One region of the Bacillus sp. PK5-006 genome, then DNA from elsewhere that is predicted to be linked to it. Evidence: predicted binding sites of a transcription regulator. Region 1 holds the regulator's gene; the other holds the start of a gene.
What was found. The regulator NrdR, encoded in region 1, represses ribonucleotide reductase genes. The targets are predictions, from matches to a motif close to AACACNATATATNGTGTT.

Region 1 (7,078 bases):
ATTCTGATTTCCTTTGAAAAGAACAGCCCTTTTTAGAAAATATACGTTTATATACTGGCAATTACATTCTAATGTGATATACTAATTTCATAAATAAATTTATTGAGTATAACACATAATAGAGGAGTGACCTGTTCATGAAGGTAAAAGCAGCGATCAATGGGTTTGGCAGAATTGGACGCATGGTCTTCAGAAAAGCAATGCTTGATGATCAAATTCAAATTGTAGCGGTGAACGCAAGCTATCCTGCCGAAACGCTAGCACATTTAATTAAATATGATACAAATCATGGACGTTACGAATGTGATGTGACAGCAGAAGATGACGCCTTGATTGTGAATGGCAAAAGAGTTCTTTTGCTTAATAATAGAGATCCAAAGCAGCTTCCATGGGGAGAGCTTGGGATTGATATCGTCATTGAAGCAACAGGTAAATTTAATTCAAAAGATCAAGCGATGGGCCATATAGATGCCGGAGCGAAAAAAGTCGTTCTAACAGCTCCAGGCAAAAATGAAGACATTACGATTGTGATGGGTGTCAATGAGGATGATCTTGATCCTGAAAAGCACGTCATTATTTCAAACGCATCTTGTACAACAAACTGTTTAGCACCAGTTGTGAAACTGTTAGATGATGAATTTGGCATCGACAATGGTTTAATGACAACGGTTCATGCTTATACAAATGATCAAAAAAATATCGATAACCCGCATAAGGATCTGCGCCGGGCGAGAGCATGTGCTCAGTCCATTATTCCAACTACGACGGGTGCCGCTAAAGCGCTTTCTTTAGTGCTTCCGCACATGAAAGGGAAATTACATGGACTTGCACTTCGCGTACCAGTTTCCAATGTGTCGATGGTTGATCTTGTCGTTGACTTGAAAAAAGATGTGACAGCCGAAGAAGTCAATGCAGCCTTCTCGAATGCATCTAAAACATCTCTTGCCGGTATTTTAGATTACACAGATGAGCCGCTTGTTTCTACGGACTTTAACACAAATCCTTATTCAGCAGTCGTTGATGGACTGACAACGATGGTAATGGAAGGGAGAAAAGTGAAAGTTCTTGCATGGTATGACAATGAATGGGGTTATTCATGCCGAGTGGTTGACCTTGTAAAGTTTGTCGGCGCACAGATGAAAGAGCTGTCTGCTGTTTGAAATGAAGAAGACGATCGTCCCTTTTCAAGAAATGAGAGAAAATCCCACTAAAAACACAGCTTGCAAAATGGGTCTAAACAAAGTATACTATTTTTCGTGAACTTCTTGTTCGCAGACTCATTCGGGTATACTTAAAGGGTTAGGACCTCTTAGGACTAACTTTCCCCCGTGGTATATGTCCGGTCCGGCTGCTTAGAACTTCACTCTTTCATTCTTGTTTAAAGGGGGGTCCATGATGGAAACAATCGGACGTCACGTTATCTCCGAGCTATGGGGATGCGACTGTGATAAACTGAACGACATGGATTTTATTGAAAAAACGTTTGTAAATGCAGCTTTGAAATCAGGAGCTGAGGTAAGAGAGGTTGCTTTTCACAAATTTGCACCTCAAGGAGTAAGTGGAGTTGTCATTATTTCTGAATCTCATCTGACAATTCACAGCTTTCCTGAACATGGTTATGCGAGCATAGATGTTTATACTTGCGGTGACCTAGATCCGAATATTGCAGCAGATCATATCGGAGATGAATTAGGTGCTGAAACAAGAGAAAACATCGAAATTCCTCGAGGCATGGGACCTGTACAAGTAAAACAGGCACAAGCCAAAGCACTGTAAACATAAAAAAGATTGCAATGGGAGCTGGCCAAAAGCATTGAATGCCTTTGTGTTATGCTCCTTTTTATATTTTTTTGATAAAAAATCCAACATTCCCCAGCTTGTCTATACTTTTGTTCTAGGAAAACAAAGGTTTTTTTTATAAAATAAAGAAAGAGGCATTATGGCAAAGGGGATACGTGTATGACTTTAAGACAAAAGTTTAAGCGATTCATGTCAAACCATACAGAAACATCTGACGAGCATCCAGTGTCAGAACTGAAAAGCCATTACTACAAATCGACGAATGCACAAGTTTTTCAAGCGGTGGAAACCATTCTTTCCCGAAGCGATTCTTATCAAGTGACATCTGTTTCAGCAGAACGAGGTGAAATCAGCGCAAACATACGATTGCCGAAAAAAGCCTTTCTCGTGGCGACTGTCATTTCAATTCGTCCTTTTGAAACAGCTGTCGATTTTAATGTGACAACAGAAACGGCCCTGCCAACAGATTTCGGCTATAGTCAAAAGACCGTTCTGTCCCTTTATGATGAACTAGACAAACAACTTCCAAGAATAGATCGGAGCTGATGAAATGAAATGTCCCACATGTCAGCACCTTGGCACAAGGGTGCTTGATTCAAGACCAGTAGATGAAGGGAAATCCATCCGTCGTAGAAGAGAGTGCGAAAGCTGCCAATATCGCTTTACGACGTTTGAAAAATTAGAAGAATTACCGCTGATTGTGGTGAAAAAAGAAGGGATTCGAGAAGAATTCAGCCGGGAAAAAATGCTGAGAGGACTCATCAAAGCGTGTGAAAAGCGTCCTGTCGCTTTAAAGCAGCTGGAGGATGTCTGCTTTAATATCGAAAAAGAACTGCGCAATCAAGGCATGTCAGAGGTGAAAAGCGAGCTTGTAGGTGAAATGGTCATGGACGAGCTGGCGAAAATTGATGAAGTGTCTTACGTCAGGTTTGCCTCGGTTTATCGGCAGTTTAAAGACATCAATGTTTTTATTGATGAATTAAAAGATCTATTAAAGAAAGAACGCTAAAAAGAGCTGGAGATTCTTCATGCTCTTTTTCCTGCGTAAAGCGTAAAACGTAAAAAGAGTGTACAATGGAAACAATCGCAATTCATGGGGAGGATCAGCATATGACAGAGCATTGGAAGGAAGTGCTAGCCGTCGATCCGTATGTCGTCAAAAGCGCTTCATTGCTCGGTGACATCGATAGACAGCTCATCACTCTTTTATATCAGCCGCTTATTGGCATGTCCGCTTTCAGCTTATACATGACGCTGTGGGGTGAGCTGGAACAAAATCGTATGTGGGGGAAACCTGCACCTCATCGGCAGCTCATGGTCATGCTGCAGACGAATTTAAATGATATTTTTGAGGAACGTTTAAAGCTTGAAGCGATCGGCTTACTCCGCACATATGAACAGGAAACGGAAGAAGGCAGACTGTTTACATATGAGCTTGTACCGCCGCTAAGACCAGATGAGTTTTTCCAAGATGGTATGCTGAATGTCCTGCTGTACCATCGGGTTGAGAAAGCAAAATATATGCAGCTGCGTGATTATTTCTCCTATCCAGGTGTTCCTGCAGAAGCAAAGAACATTTCACGGTCGTTTGAAGAAGTCTTTCACGTATTGCAGCCAGGCGAGCGCAAGATGACAGAAGAAATTCATCAGGCGTCATCGCTTGATCAAGGCTATGAATATGTGACCGTTGGATCGAGTCAGCCGGCACCGCTCTCAGACGAATCCTTTGATTTCGATCTATTATTAGCAGGTATGTCTGACATGATGATTCCAAGAAAGGCTTTGACAAAGCAGGTAAAAGAAACAATTAAGAAGTTAGCTGTTGTATACGGCATCACCCCGCTTCAAATGCAAAATATTGTAGCAGGTGCATGCGGTTCGGATCAAATGATCTCAACAGAAGAGCTGAGAAAAGCAGCAAGAGACTGGTACCAAATTGAATACAGAGGCGAACAGCCAAAGCTGATTGATCAAAAACAGCCAAGACACTTGCGCCAAGATGCTTCAAAGACGCCGGCGGCTGATACTCCAGATGCAAAATTGATTGAAAAACTGGATCATATTTCGCCTAGAGAGCTGCTAAAAGACATGGCAGATGGTATTGAGCCAACGTATGCCGACTTAAGAATTGTCGAAGATATCATGCTCGAGCAGCAGCTAGAGCCAGGTGTCATGAATGTTCTCATCTACTATACATTACTCAAAACAGATATGAAGCTGTCAAAAACATATATGCAAAAAATCGCCGCTCATTGGGTGAGGAAGAAAATCAAAACCGTAGCAGCGGCCATGAAAATTGCCAAAGAAGAGAACAGACAAATGACAGAGTGGGCGCAGCAGAAAAAGCAGCGCAGCCCATATGGTACAGGAAAAGTTGTCCGGGAAGAGAAACTGCCTGACTGGATGAAAGAAACCGAAACAAAAGAACAGCCGGCAAAAGAGCAAACGGACAATCTGTCTACAGAAGACCTCGAACGAGAAAAAGAAAAACTGTTAGATCAGTTTAAAAATATGAAAAAGTACAATGCACATTAAGGTGAGGTGAGATGGGATGAAACCGATCGGTCGTTCATTTGAACAGCTAAAAGGACGAGTAGATTTTCGCGTGAGATACAATCAGATTAAAGAAAGTGTGTTATCTGATGAAGATGTGAAGGCTTTTTTACAGAAGCATCAAGAAGAGATACATGAAGACATGATCAATCGCAGCTTGAACCGGCTCTTTGAATATGTGCAGCAGTCGAAGGGCTGCTCTTACTGCTTAGATGACGAAAACGTTAATGCGATTTTAGATGGGTATCACCCGAAGCTTGTGATCAAAGGTCAGAGTATTGATATTGAATATTCTCCTTGCCCAGTCAAGCTGCGGCTCGATAGACAGAAGAAACAGCAAGAGCTGATGAAAAGCATGTATATTCCGCAAAATGTCCTTCAAGCGACGTTCGCTGATCTGAACGTTGTGGGGAGACAAGAGGTCATTCAAAAAGTAGGTCAATTCCTCCAAAGCTATGATGAGACTGGAAAAGGAAAAGGCTTGTATTTACACGGAAAGTTTGGAGTAGGAAAAACGTATATACTGGCAGCTATTGCGCAGCAGCTAGCGGAGAAAGAATACCCATCTCTCCTTGTTTACGTGCCTGAATTTGTAAGAGAGTTAAAAAATTCATTAGCCGATCATACGCTAGAAGAAAAGCTGAATATGGTCAAGTCCACTCCTATTTTAATGCTTGATGATATTGGGGCAGAATCGATGACAAGCTGGGTGCGGGATGAACTGCTCGGTACGATCTTACAATACCGTATGGCAGAGCAGCTGCCGACATTTTTCTCTTCTAATTTCTCACCAAACGAGCTGAAGCATCACTTTACGTACTCACAGCGGGGAGAAAAAGAAGAGGTCAAAGCCGCTCGTTTAATGGAACGGATTCTCTATTTAGCAGAGCCAGTGTTGCTCGAAGGAGAAAACCGCCGTCATTTATAAAAGCGTATGTCACCTGAAGGAGGAGCAAATGAAATGAACAAAAGAAAATGGCTGCTTTTTCTTGTGATTGGCATTCTTGCTGCTGCGCTGTGGTGGCTGAATAAACAGCATCTTCAGCTGGCGCCGAAAGATGTGAAGAATTGGGTGCTTCAATTTGGGATGCTGGCTCCCTTTGTTTTTCTTTTCTTATCTCTTTTCCGCCCGTTTGTTCTCGTCCCGATTACCGTCTTTTCTTTGGCGGCAGGTTTGGCATTCGGCAGTGTCCTTGGGACGATTTATGCCCTCATTGGAGCGACAGCCGGGGCAACAGGCTCTTTCATGATTGCTTCAACCTTTCGTGCAAAAAAGAAGGAAACGGAATCAAACAGCCGAAAGCTCAAAGCGGTGACGTCCCGCATTCAGGAGCATGGTTTTCTTTATATTTTGTTATTGCGTATTGCACCGATTCACTTTGATTTTGTCAGCTATGCGGCAGCTGCTTCACGTGCAAATTATCGTGCATTTGTGACAGCCACCTTTTTAGGCTTAATACCGGGGACAATTGCGTTAAATGTTCTCGGCTCAAGCTTTGTCAGCGGCAATTATGCCGCCTTAGTGGTTGTTTGTTTGATTTATTTGATCTTTATCTCTGTTCCACTCATTTTAAAAAGAAAGATGCCTGATTTATTTTAGGCGTCTATTTTTTATGTTCCCCCCATATATATGTAACAGATGTCGTTAGGGGGGACAAACATGCTTGAAATAATCTTTGAAGATGAATATGATACCGCCGCTTTTTTACATCTTGCTGAACACTTAGACAGTCGGCATCACATGTCAATTCAACAAGGGAAAGACCGGCTTCTCATAGAGGCGAAGGAATCCGAAGAAGCACTTGAGCACATTGTGCGGCCATTATTGGTTCACTTTTTTTTGGAATGCAAAGAAAATGAGCGCATGCGCAGCATCCTTGAAAACACCTATTTGTTTAAAGATCCTGAAGAGCAGCACCAAATTCTTTCCATCGCACACAGTATCATGAACGGGGATTTAGATGATATTCCCGGCATTCAGCAAGACCCGTCAAGAGAAGCCCTTTTAAAAAAGGAGCTTGAGGCGATTTCTTTACAGCAAGGCGTTTTTTCAATTGGTTCATTTATGACATTTAGGCTGTCAGAGTATGACCGAAGGCTGAAGAACTATGTTGAAGTGTCCATTGAAGAATACAAAATGGAGCAGGAGTATCAAAACTTCATTCAATCGCTTCGTGACTATGTGATGGCAAGAGAGCCTAGGCTCGAAAAAGTACATGTTGTGCATCAGGACCGCCTGGTGATTTGGGAATTTCGCTACGCTTCTGAGCGTGATCAAAAACAATACATAGACAGACAGTTTGTAAGAGAGCATCCAATGTATATTGATTCGCAGCTGATTGCACCGCTTGTCTCCATTGCACCGCAAAAAATTGACCTATTTACAAATGATACAGGTCACTCGATGGTGCAAACCATTCAAAATATTTTTCAAGAAAGGGTCGAGGTGTTCCCGTCTCATTCATTCCAAGAGCAGAATGTTCAATTTGTACATGCTCATTTCAACAAGAAAAGTGAAAAGCTTTCTTGATTTTCACGAAAAAACGTTTTATAATACGGTGTAACTTCATACAGAGACCGTATTGATAAGGACATGAACAAATGAACACCCGCTTAAAGAGAGGGAAGCCGCGGCTGAAAGCTTCCTAGCAGAGGACCATTTGCTTTACCACCTTTGAACATCAGCTGTGAACTTTTTAGTAATGGCTGACGGGAATTCCCGTTA
Region 2 (7,078 bases), 860 kb from region 1:
TTCGTTAAACAGCACAAGTCCTACAAGAGCAGTGAGAGCTGTTCCAACGCCAGACCAGGTTGCATAGGCAGACGAGAGCTCGATGGTTTTAAGTGCCAAGCTCAGGAAAGTAAAGGCGCATCCAAATCCGATCAGTACCCCGATACTCGGCAGCAGCTGCGAAAAGCCTTGAGAAAGCTTCAGCATTGTACTGCCAAAAACCTCCGTCAAAATGGCTCCTATTAAGTAGAGTATTCCTTTCATCATCTCCCACATCCTTTATGACATATTTAATAGTACGACCCCTGAGACAAGCATCGCCATGCCAATGACGGCTTTTTGGTTCAAGGTTTCTTTGAAAAAGAGCACGCCAAAAATAGCCGTGAGAACCGTACCAACCCCAGACCATGTTGCGTAAGACATGCTTAGCGGAATGATATTGAGCGTCAATGACAGCATATAAAAAGCAAGTGTATAGCCAGCCACAACAACCGCGCTAGGCTTCCAGCGCGTAAAACCATGAGATAATTTTAACATCGCGGCGCCAATGGCTTCTGAAAAAATGGCCACAGCCAAAAAAAGATATCCGAGGATCATGATCATCCCTCCTCTAATAGGTGTAAAATCCGATGAAGTAAAAGGTTTTTTTCCTCTCTTTTCAACGGTTCAAGCTGAAACATTTCTGAAAACCATATCCCATCACATGCAAGGCGGATCAGCTGACTCAGTGCAGGATCGCTTATTTCCTCAGCTGCTTTTTCTTTGAACTCCGTATAAAAATCACGCCAAGGGTGCAGCAGCGCATCATCAAATGACATGGTAGCTAGCATACTTGTACATAGCTGGGTCGTATGCTGCATGTCTAAATCATGTAATGTGGCCAATAGATATGCGCGTACATAAGGCGCTTTTTCGTGTTTGTATGTTTCGTAATACGTCTCGAGCTGCTGACGAAAGGAAAGAATCGCGTGCTCATTCATTTGTTGGATGAGCTCTTCCTTGCTTGAAAAATGATAAAGCAGACCAGCTTTGGTCATATTTGCATGCTCTGCCACCTGCTGAAGGGTGAGCTGGCTTAACCCTTCTTTTAAAATCGTACTGGCAGCTGCATCAAAAATTTGCTCTTTTTTGGTTTTAGACATAAAAAAAACACCTACTTTACTGAACAGTCGGTAAAGTAAATGTTAACCCATGAAAAAAGAGTGTGTCAATCGATTCATTTTATGAACGGATGTTTTCACTTAAACGTCATATTTAATACCAAGGGTATGGTCCATATGGCGGGTATGGCGGATAAGGGTATCCATAGCCATATCCTGGCGCAAGCAGAGATCCAGCAAGCAGGCCTCCAGCAAAACCACCTAAAAATGGAGGTCCAAAGAATCCAGGTCTTCCAAAGCCAAAGCCTGGGCGGCCAAATCCAAAACCAGGTCTCCCAAATCCAAAACCAAAAGGTCTTCTCATGTCTTCTTGAATAAACGGAGGTGCGTCAAAATAATTCATAATAAAAGGCTCCTTTCTCATAAAATCACTGTAACTGACATCAGTGTATTCCAGCAGCCTACAGATGTTTGGGTGAACGCCTAATATAAGGAGGAATGTTAGAAATGGGCCTGTATCCATCTGATTGGGCAAAGTGTCCGCCGCATGCTCATGCATATAAAGCACGTACAGATATAACGGAGGGGCATTATCATTTAATAGAAGGTATTTCTCAGCCTGTAAATGGAAGCAGTACCGACCGGCATACTCATTTTTATCGGGGGATCACCTCCTTTGAAAGAGGGCATTTTCACAGGTACTACGGGGTCACAGGGCCGGCAATTCCTAGAGTGGATGGAACACATTATCACGAGATCGAGGAAGTCACCTATTCAGCCTATCTCGATTCTGTTCCCATTCCATATGGAGGTGTCGTCTATAGTCCAGATGAGAAGCGGCCAACACATAAGCATCGTTTAAAAGGAAAAACATATGAAGTGGTTGGAAATGAACCGCTTGGCTGGTAATGGGCAGGAGATAGGAGAGTAAGAAAAGTTATGCTATACTGTAGGCAGTTTTGTAAAAGTGAGTGATGTTATGAATAAAACGAAGCAGCCAGTAATCGTGTTAGTAGGGCCGACGGCTGTCGGCAAAACCAAATTGAGCATTGATATAGCCAAAGCATTTAATGGAGAGATTATCAGCGGGGATTCTATGCAGATTTATAAAGGGATGGATATCGGAACAGCTAAAATCACTCCCGAAGAAATGAATGGCATCCCGCATCATTTAATTGATATTAAACAGCCAGACGAATCTTTTTCGACAGCTGAATTTCAGCAGCTGGTTCGTGCGAAAATCAAAGAGATTGCCGCTAGAGGGAAAACACCAATGATTGTCGGTGGAACAGGCCTCTATATCCAATCTGTTTTATATGATTACACATTTACGGATGAGAAAAGTGATCCTGCTTTTAGAGAAGAAATGACGCTCTTTGAACAGCAGCACGGCGCGCTTTTGCTGCACGAAAAGCTAAAGGCAGTAGATCCTGATGCGGCAAACGCTATTCATCCAAATAACGTCCGCCGCGTGATCCGGGCGCTGGAAGTGATTCATACAACAGGTCAGAAAATGTCGGAGATGCAAAAGGGGCATCAAGAAGTTCCTCTTTATGATACAGCCTTCATTGGGCTGAAAATGGATCGAGAGGTTTTGTACGAGCGCATTCATCAAAGAATTGATATGATGATAGATGAAGGCTTAATTGAAGAAGTGAGAGCACTTTATCAATCTGGCTTGAAGGATTGTCAGTCTGTTCAAGCCATTGGTTATAAAGAGCTGTATGCCTATTTTCAAGGTGACTGCTCACTTGATGAAGCCATCCAGCAATTAAAGCAAAATTCCCGTAGATATGCGAAGCGTCAGTTCACGTGGTTCCGTAATAAAATGGCGGTCACTTGGTTTGATATGACACCGCCTTGCCACTTTTCAGACAAAAAAGAGGAAATTTTCGCATATATAGCAGGAAAGCTTGGACTTAAAGCGAAACTGTAGTTATCAGAATCAAGGAGGACGAAACATGAAACCGATTAATATTCAGGAGCAGTTTTTGAATCAGATCCGCAAAGACAATACATTTGTCACAGTATTCTTGCTGAATGGCTTTCAGCTTCGCGGTCAAGTGAAAGGGTTTGACAATTTCACGGTGCTGCTTGAAACAGAAGGGAAGCAGCAGCTTATTTATAAACACGCCATTTCTACATTTGCACCTCAAAAGAATGTAAATTTAGAATTAGAATAGGATATGTTGTATTTAAAATAGCCCCATGCCTCTGCGAATAAACCGGCCGGAACCCGCTACGTTTTTTGTCAGTGCAGAGGGGCTATTTTGCATGCAATGAAACTTTTCTGCCAATTTTCCGTATAATTCCTTATTGGATATTAGAAGGGTGAGGGGATTCATATGGAAAATGCAGAGCTTGAATTAAGAAGGATTAGAGTGATCCTCCTTTTGATTGGAATTGTTGTCTTGTTTGGATCGTGCGCTATCTCAAACATTGAAACGAGACAAGAAAGTTGGAATAACCATTCTCATGAAAATGCAGATGGAGTTTTACCATCATCTGCTGCACTAAAAAATAATCATTTTGCTGTTGTGAAAGATGATCAAGTACATGTGTACCGATTTGATGAAAAAGAAGGAGAGCTGACTCTCGTTACAACGAAATACATAGATGAATGGGACGACGAAGAATATGATGATGACCTTGATGAAGACGAGTAAGCACGTAAATTTACAAATGAATGTGAAGTCGCTACACTATAATCATGCATCAGACATCTAGACAGAAAAGGATGAGTTCATGACACATAAAATTAAAATTAATCATTGGGAACAAACTTGTGAAGACGATTCCTGTTTCGAATATGGAACAAGCGTTTCTGTAAATGGGAAAGAATTAGTGAGAGAAGCTTCAATCGTCTCTGCGCTTGAAGCGGTGCTAAAAGAATTAGGTGTTGAAGTGGAAATTACAGAAGTGTCAGAAGATTTACAGTGCGATGCCTACAAAAAATAAAACAAAAAGTCTAGTCTACTAAGCGATTTTTTTTCGTGTTATGATAGATTTCGGTTTCAGTTGAATAGGGAGTAGAGCAGTCTATTTTTAGATCCTGTTCTGCTCTATTTATTTGAACGTACGAGTTCGGCTATGAAGGTTCGGCCGGGTTGGTTGATTTTTTTCGTTTCGAACATCTATATGTTGTGTTTTGAAAAAACATAGTATACTATATATAGTGAATAACGAAATGATCAACAATACTAAAAACTAGGTCGTGATGGAATTGATTCAAATCGTATTTGATTCAAAAACAGGAAATGTTCAACGCTTTTTGGACAAGACCCCTTTTACAGACAAACGAAAATTGACTGGAGAAGAGTTTTTGGATACGCCGTTTATTCTCGTCACCTTTACGACAGGATTTGGACAAGTCCCTAGTACCACTCAGTCCTTTTTAGAGAAAAATGCTCACCTTTTACTAGGTGTTGCGGTGAGTGGCAACAAAGTGTGGGGAGATAATTTTGCAAAAAGCGCCGATACGATTTCTAAACAATATCAAGTTCCTATTTTGCACACCTTTGAACTAAGCGGAACAAAAAGGGATGTTGAATTGTTTACACAGGAGGTAGAAAGAATTGTCACAAAATCAGGTTCCAAAGTGGATACAATTAAATAACGAAATTATGATTCAAAAAGAAGGAAAGTTTCAGTTCGATAAGGACAAAGAAGCTGTACATAGTTATTTCGTAGATTACATTAATCAAAACACGGTCTTTTTTCATAATCTAGAAGAGAAGATTGATTACTTAATAGAAAACGACTACTATGAGGAAGAATTTTTAAGACAATACAGCATGGCAGATATTAAAGAAGTCTTTGAAGCTGCATATGCCAAAAAATTTAGATTCCCATCATTTATGAGTGCATTTAAGTTTTACAATGACTATGCACTGAAAACAAATGATAAAAAGAAAATCCTTGAACGCTATGAAGACCGCATTTCAGTTGTAGCACTTTTCTTTGCGGGTGGAGATAAAGAAAAAGCACTTGAGTTTGTAGAACTGATGATCAATCAAGAGTACCAGCCAAGTACACCAACCTTCTTGAACGCTGGACGTAAAAGACGCGGTGAGCTTGTGAGCTGCTTCTTGCTTGAAGTAAATGACTCACTAAACGATATTTCAAGAGCGATTGATATTTCCATGCAGCTGTCAAAATTAGGCGGCGGCGTCAGTTTGAACCTGTCAAAACTTCGTGCAAAAGGCGAAGCAATCAAAGATGTCGAAAACGCGACAAAAGGTGTCGTCGGCGTGATGAAGCTTCTTGATAATGCGTTCAGATATGCAGATCAAATGGGGCAAAGACAAGGATCAGGCAGCGCCTACTTGAATATTTTCCACAGAGATATCAATGATTTCTTAGATACGAAAAAAATCTCTGCCGATGAAGATGTTCGCGTGAAAACTCTATCCATTGGAGTCGTCATCCCGGATAAATTTATCGAGCTTGCTAGAGAAGATAAAACAGCTTACACCTTCTATCCGCATACAGTCTATAAAGAATATGGACAGCATCTTGATGAGATGGACATGGAAGAAATGTATGACGAGCTTGTAGAAAACCCGAAAGTTAAAAAAGAAAAAGTCAATCCGAGAAAGCTTCTTGAAAAATTGGCTGTTCTACGCTCAGAATCAGGCTATCCATATATCATGTTCCAAGATAATGTAAACAGAGAGCATGCCTTGAACCATATTTCACGAGTGAAATTCTCAAACCTTTGCTCAGAAGTGCTTCAGGCGTCAGAGGTTTCTTCTTACACGGACTATGATCAAGAAGATGAAATCGGCCTTGATATTTCTTGTAACCTTGGTTCATTAAATATCATGAATGTCATGAAAAACAAATCGATTGAAAAAACGGTTAAGCTTGCAACAGACTCACTAACGCTTGTGTCTGAAACAACAGACATTCGCAATGCACCGGCTGTTCGAAAAGCGAACAAAGCGATGAAGTCAATCGGACTTGGCGCGATGAACCTTCACGGGTATTTAGCTCAAAACCAAATTGCCTATGAAAGTGAAGAAGCAAGAGATTTTGCAAATACGTTCTTTATGATGGTGAACTATTATTCAATTAAACGCTCAAGTGAGATTGCAAAAGAAAAAGGAGAAACATTCCATCGTTATGAAGGCTCTGGCTACGCAACTGGTGAGTACTTCAATAAATACGTGGAGAATGATTTCACACCAAAAACAGAAAAAGCAGCAGCACTATTTGAAGGCATGCACATTCCAACAAAAGAAGACTGGGCAGCACTCAAAGAATTTGTAGCGGAACATGGCATGTATCACAGCTATCGTTTATGTATTGCACCAACAGGTTCCATTTCTTATGTTCAATCGGCAACAGCTTCTGTGATGCCAATTATGGAACGTATCGAAGAAAGAACATACGGCAACAGCAAAACCTATTACCCAATGCCAGGTCTTTCAGCACAAAACTGGTTCTTCTATAAAGAAGCGTACGATATGGACATGTTTAAAGTGGTCGATATGATCGCAACGATTCAGCAGCACGTCGATCAAGGAATCAGCTTTACACTATTCTTAAAAGATACGATGACAACGCGTGATTTAAACCGCATCGATCTTTATGCACACCATAAAGGCATTAAGACACTTTATTATGCAAGAACGAAGGATACAGGGCAGGAAGGCTGTCTTTCTTGTGTTGTTTGATTAAAGGAGAGTTTAACGTGACAAAAATTTATGATGCAGCCAACTGGTCAAAACACGAAGACGATTTTACACAAATGTTTTACAACCAAAATGTAAAGCAGTTCTGGCTTCCAGAAGAGATTTCCTTAAACGGCGATCTCTTAACATGGAAATATTTAGGTGAAAAAGAGCGAGATACGTATATGAAGGTACTTGCTGGACTGACTTTACTTGATACAGAACAAGGAAATACAGGGATGCCGATTGTTGCTGAACATGTGGACGGCCATCAGCGTAAAGCTGTACTCAACTTTATGGCAATGATGGAAAATGCGGTGCATG

Region 2: nrdI (class Ib ribonucleoside-diphosphate reductase assembly flavoprotein NrdI) is a predicted target of NrdR. The motif match lies at 4,242-4,259, and genes of this name have one in related genera.

Annotation. Positions count from the first base shown of each region.
Region 1 covers NZ_CP096414.1:1,134,724-1,141,801, forward strand. Annotated here, with positions in the region: gene M1D84_RS05820 (glyceraldehyde-3-phosphate dehydrogenase) at 138-1,160, shown strand; gene speD (adenosylmethionine decarboxylase) at 1,396-1,776, shown strand; gene M1D84_RS05830 (hypothetical protein) at 1,960-2,346, shown strand; gene nrdR (transcriptional regulator NrdR) at 2,351-2,809, shown strand; gene M1D84_RS05840 (replication initiation and membrane attachment family protein) at 2,911-4,335, shown strand; gene dnaI (primosomal protein DnaI) at 4,352-5,281, shown strand; gene M1D84_RS05850 (TVP38/TMEM64 family protein) at 5,315-5,953, shown strand; gene ytxC (putative sporulation protein YtxC) at 6,014-6,883, shown strand; T-box leader at 6,927-7,078, shown strand, end outside.
Region 2 covers NZ_CP096414.1:1,998,946-2,006,023, reverse strand. Annotated here, with positions in the region: gene erbB (SMR family multidrug efflux transporter EbrB) at 1-243, opposite strand, end outside; gene erbA (SMR family multidrug efflux transporter EbrA) at 259-576, opposite strand; gene M1D84_RS10445 (TetR/AcrR family transcriptional regulator) at 579-1,121, opposite strand; gene M1D84_RS10440 (hypothetical protein) at 1,234-1,482, opposite strand; gene M1D84_RS10435 (YmaF family protein) at 1,587-1,988, shown strand; gene miaA (tRNA (adenosine(37)-N6)-dimethylallyltransferase MiaA) at 2,059-3,015, shown strand; gene hfq (RNA chaperone Hfq) at 3,041-3,262, shown strand; gene M1D84_RS10420 (YmzC family protein) at 3,425-3,745, shown strand; gene M1D84_RS10415 (hypothetical protein) at 3,825-4,037, shown strand; gene nrdI (class Ib ribonucleoside-diphosphate reductase assembly flavoprotein NrdI) at 4,303-4,695, shown strand; gene nrdE (class 1b ribonucleoside-diphosphate reductase subunit alpha) at 4,655-6,757, shown strand; gene nrdF (class 1b ribonucleoside-diphosphate reductase subunit beta) at 6,775-7,078, shown strand, end outside.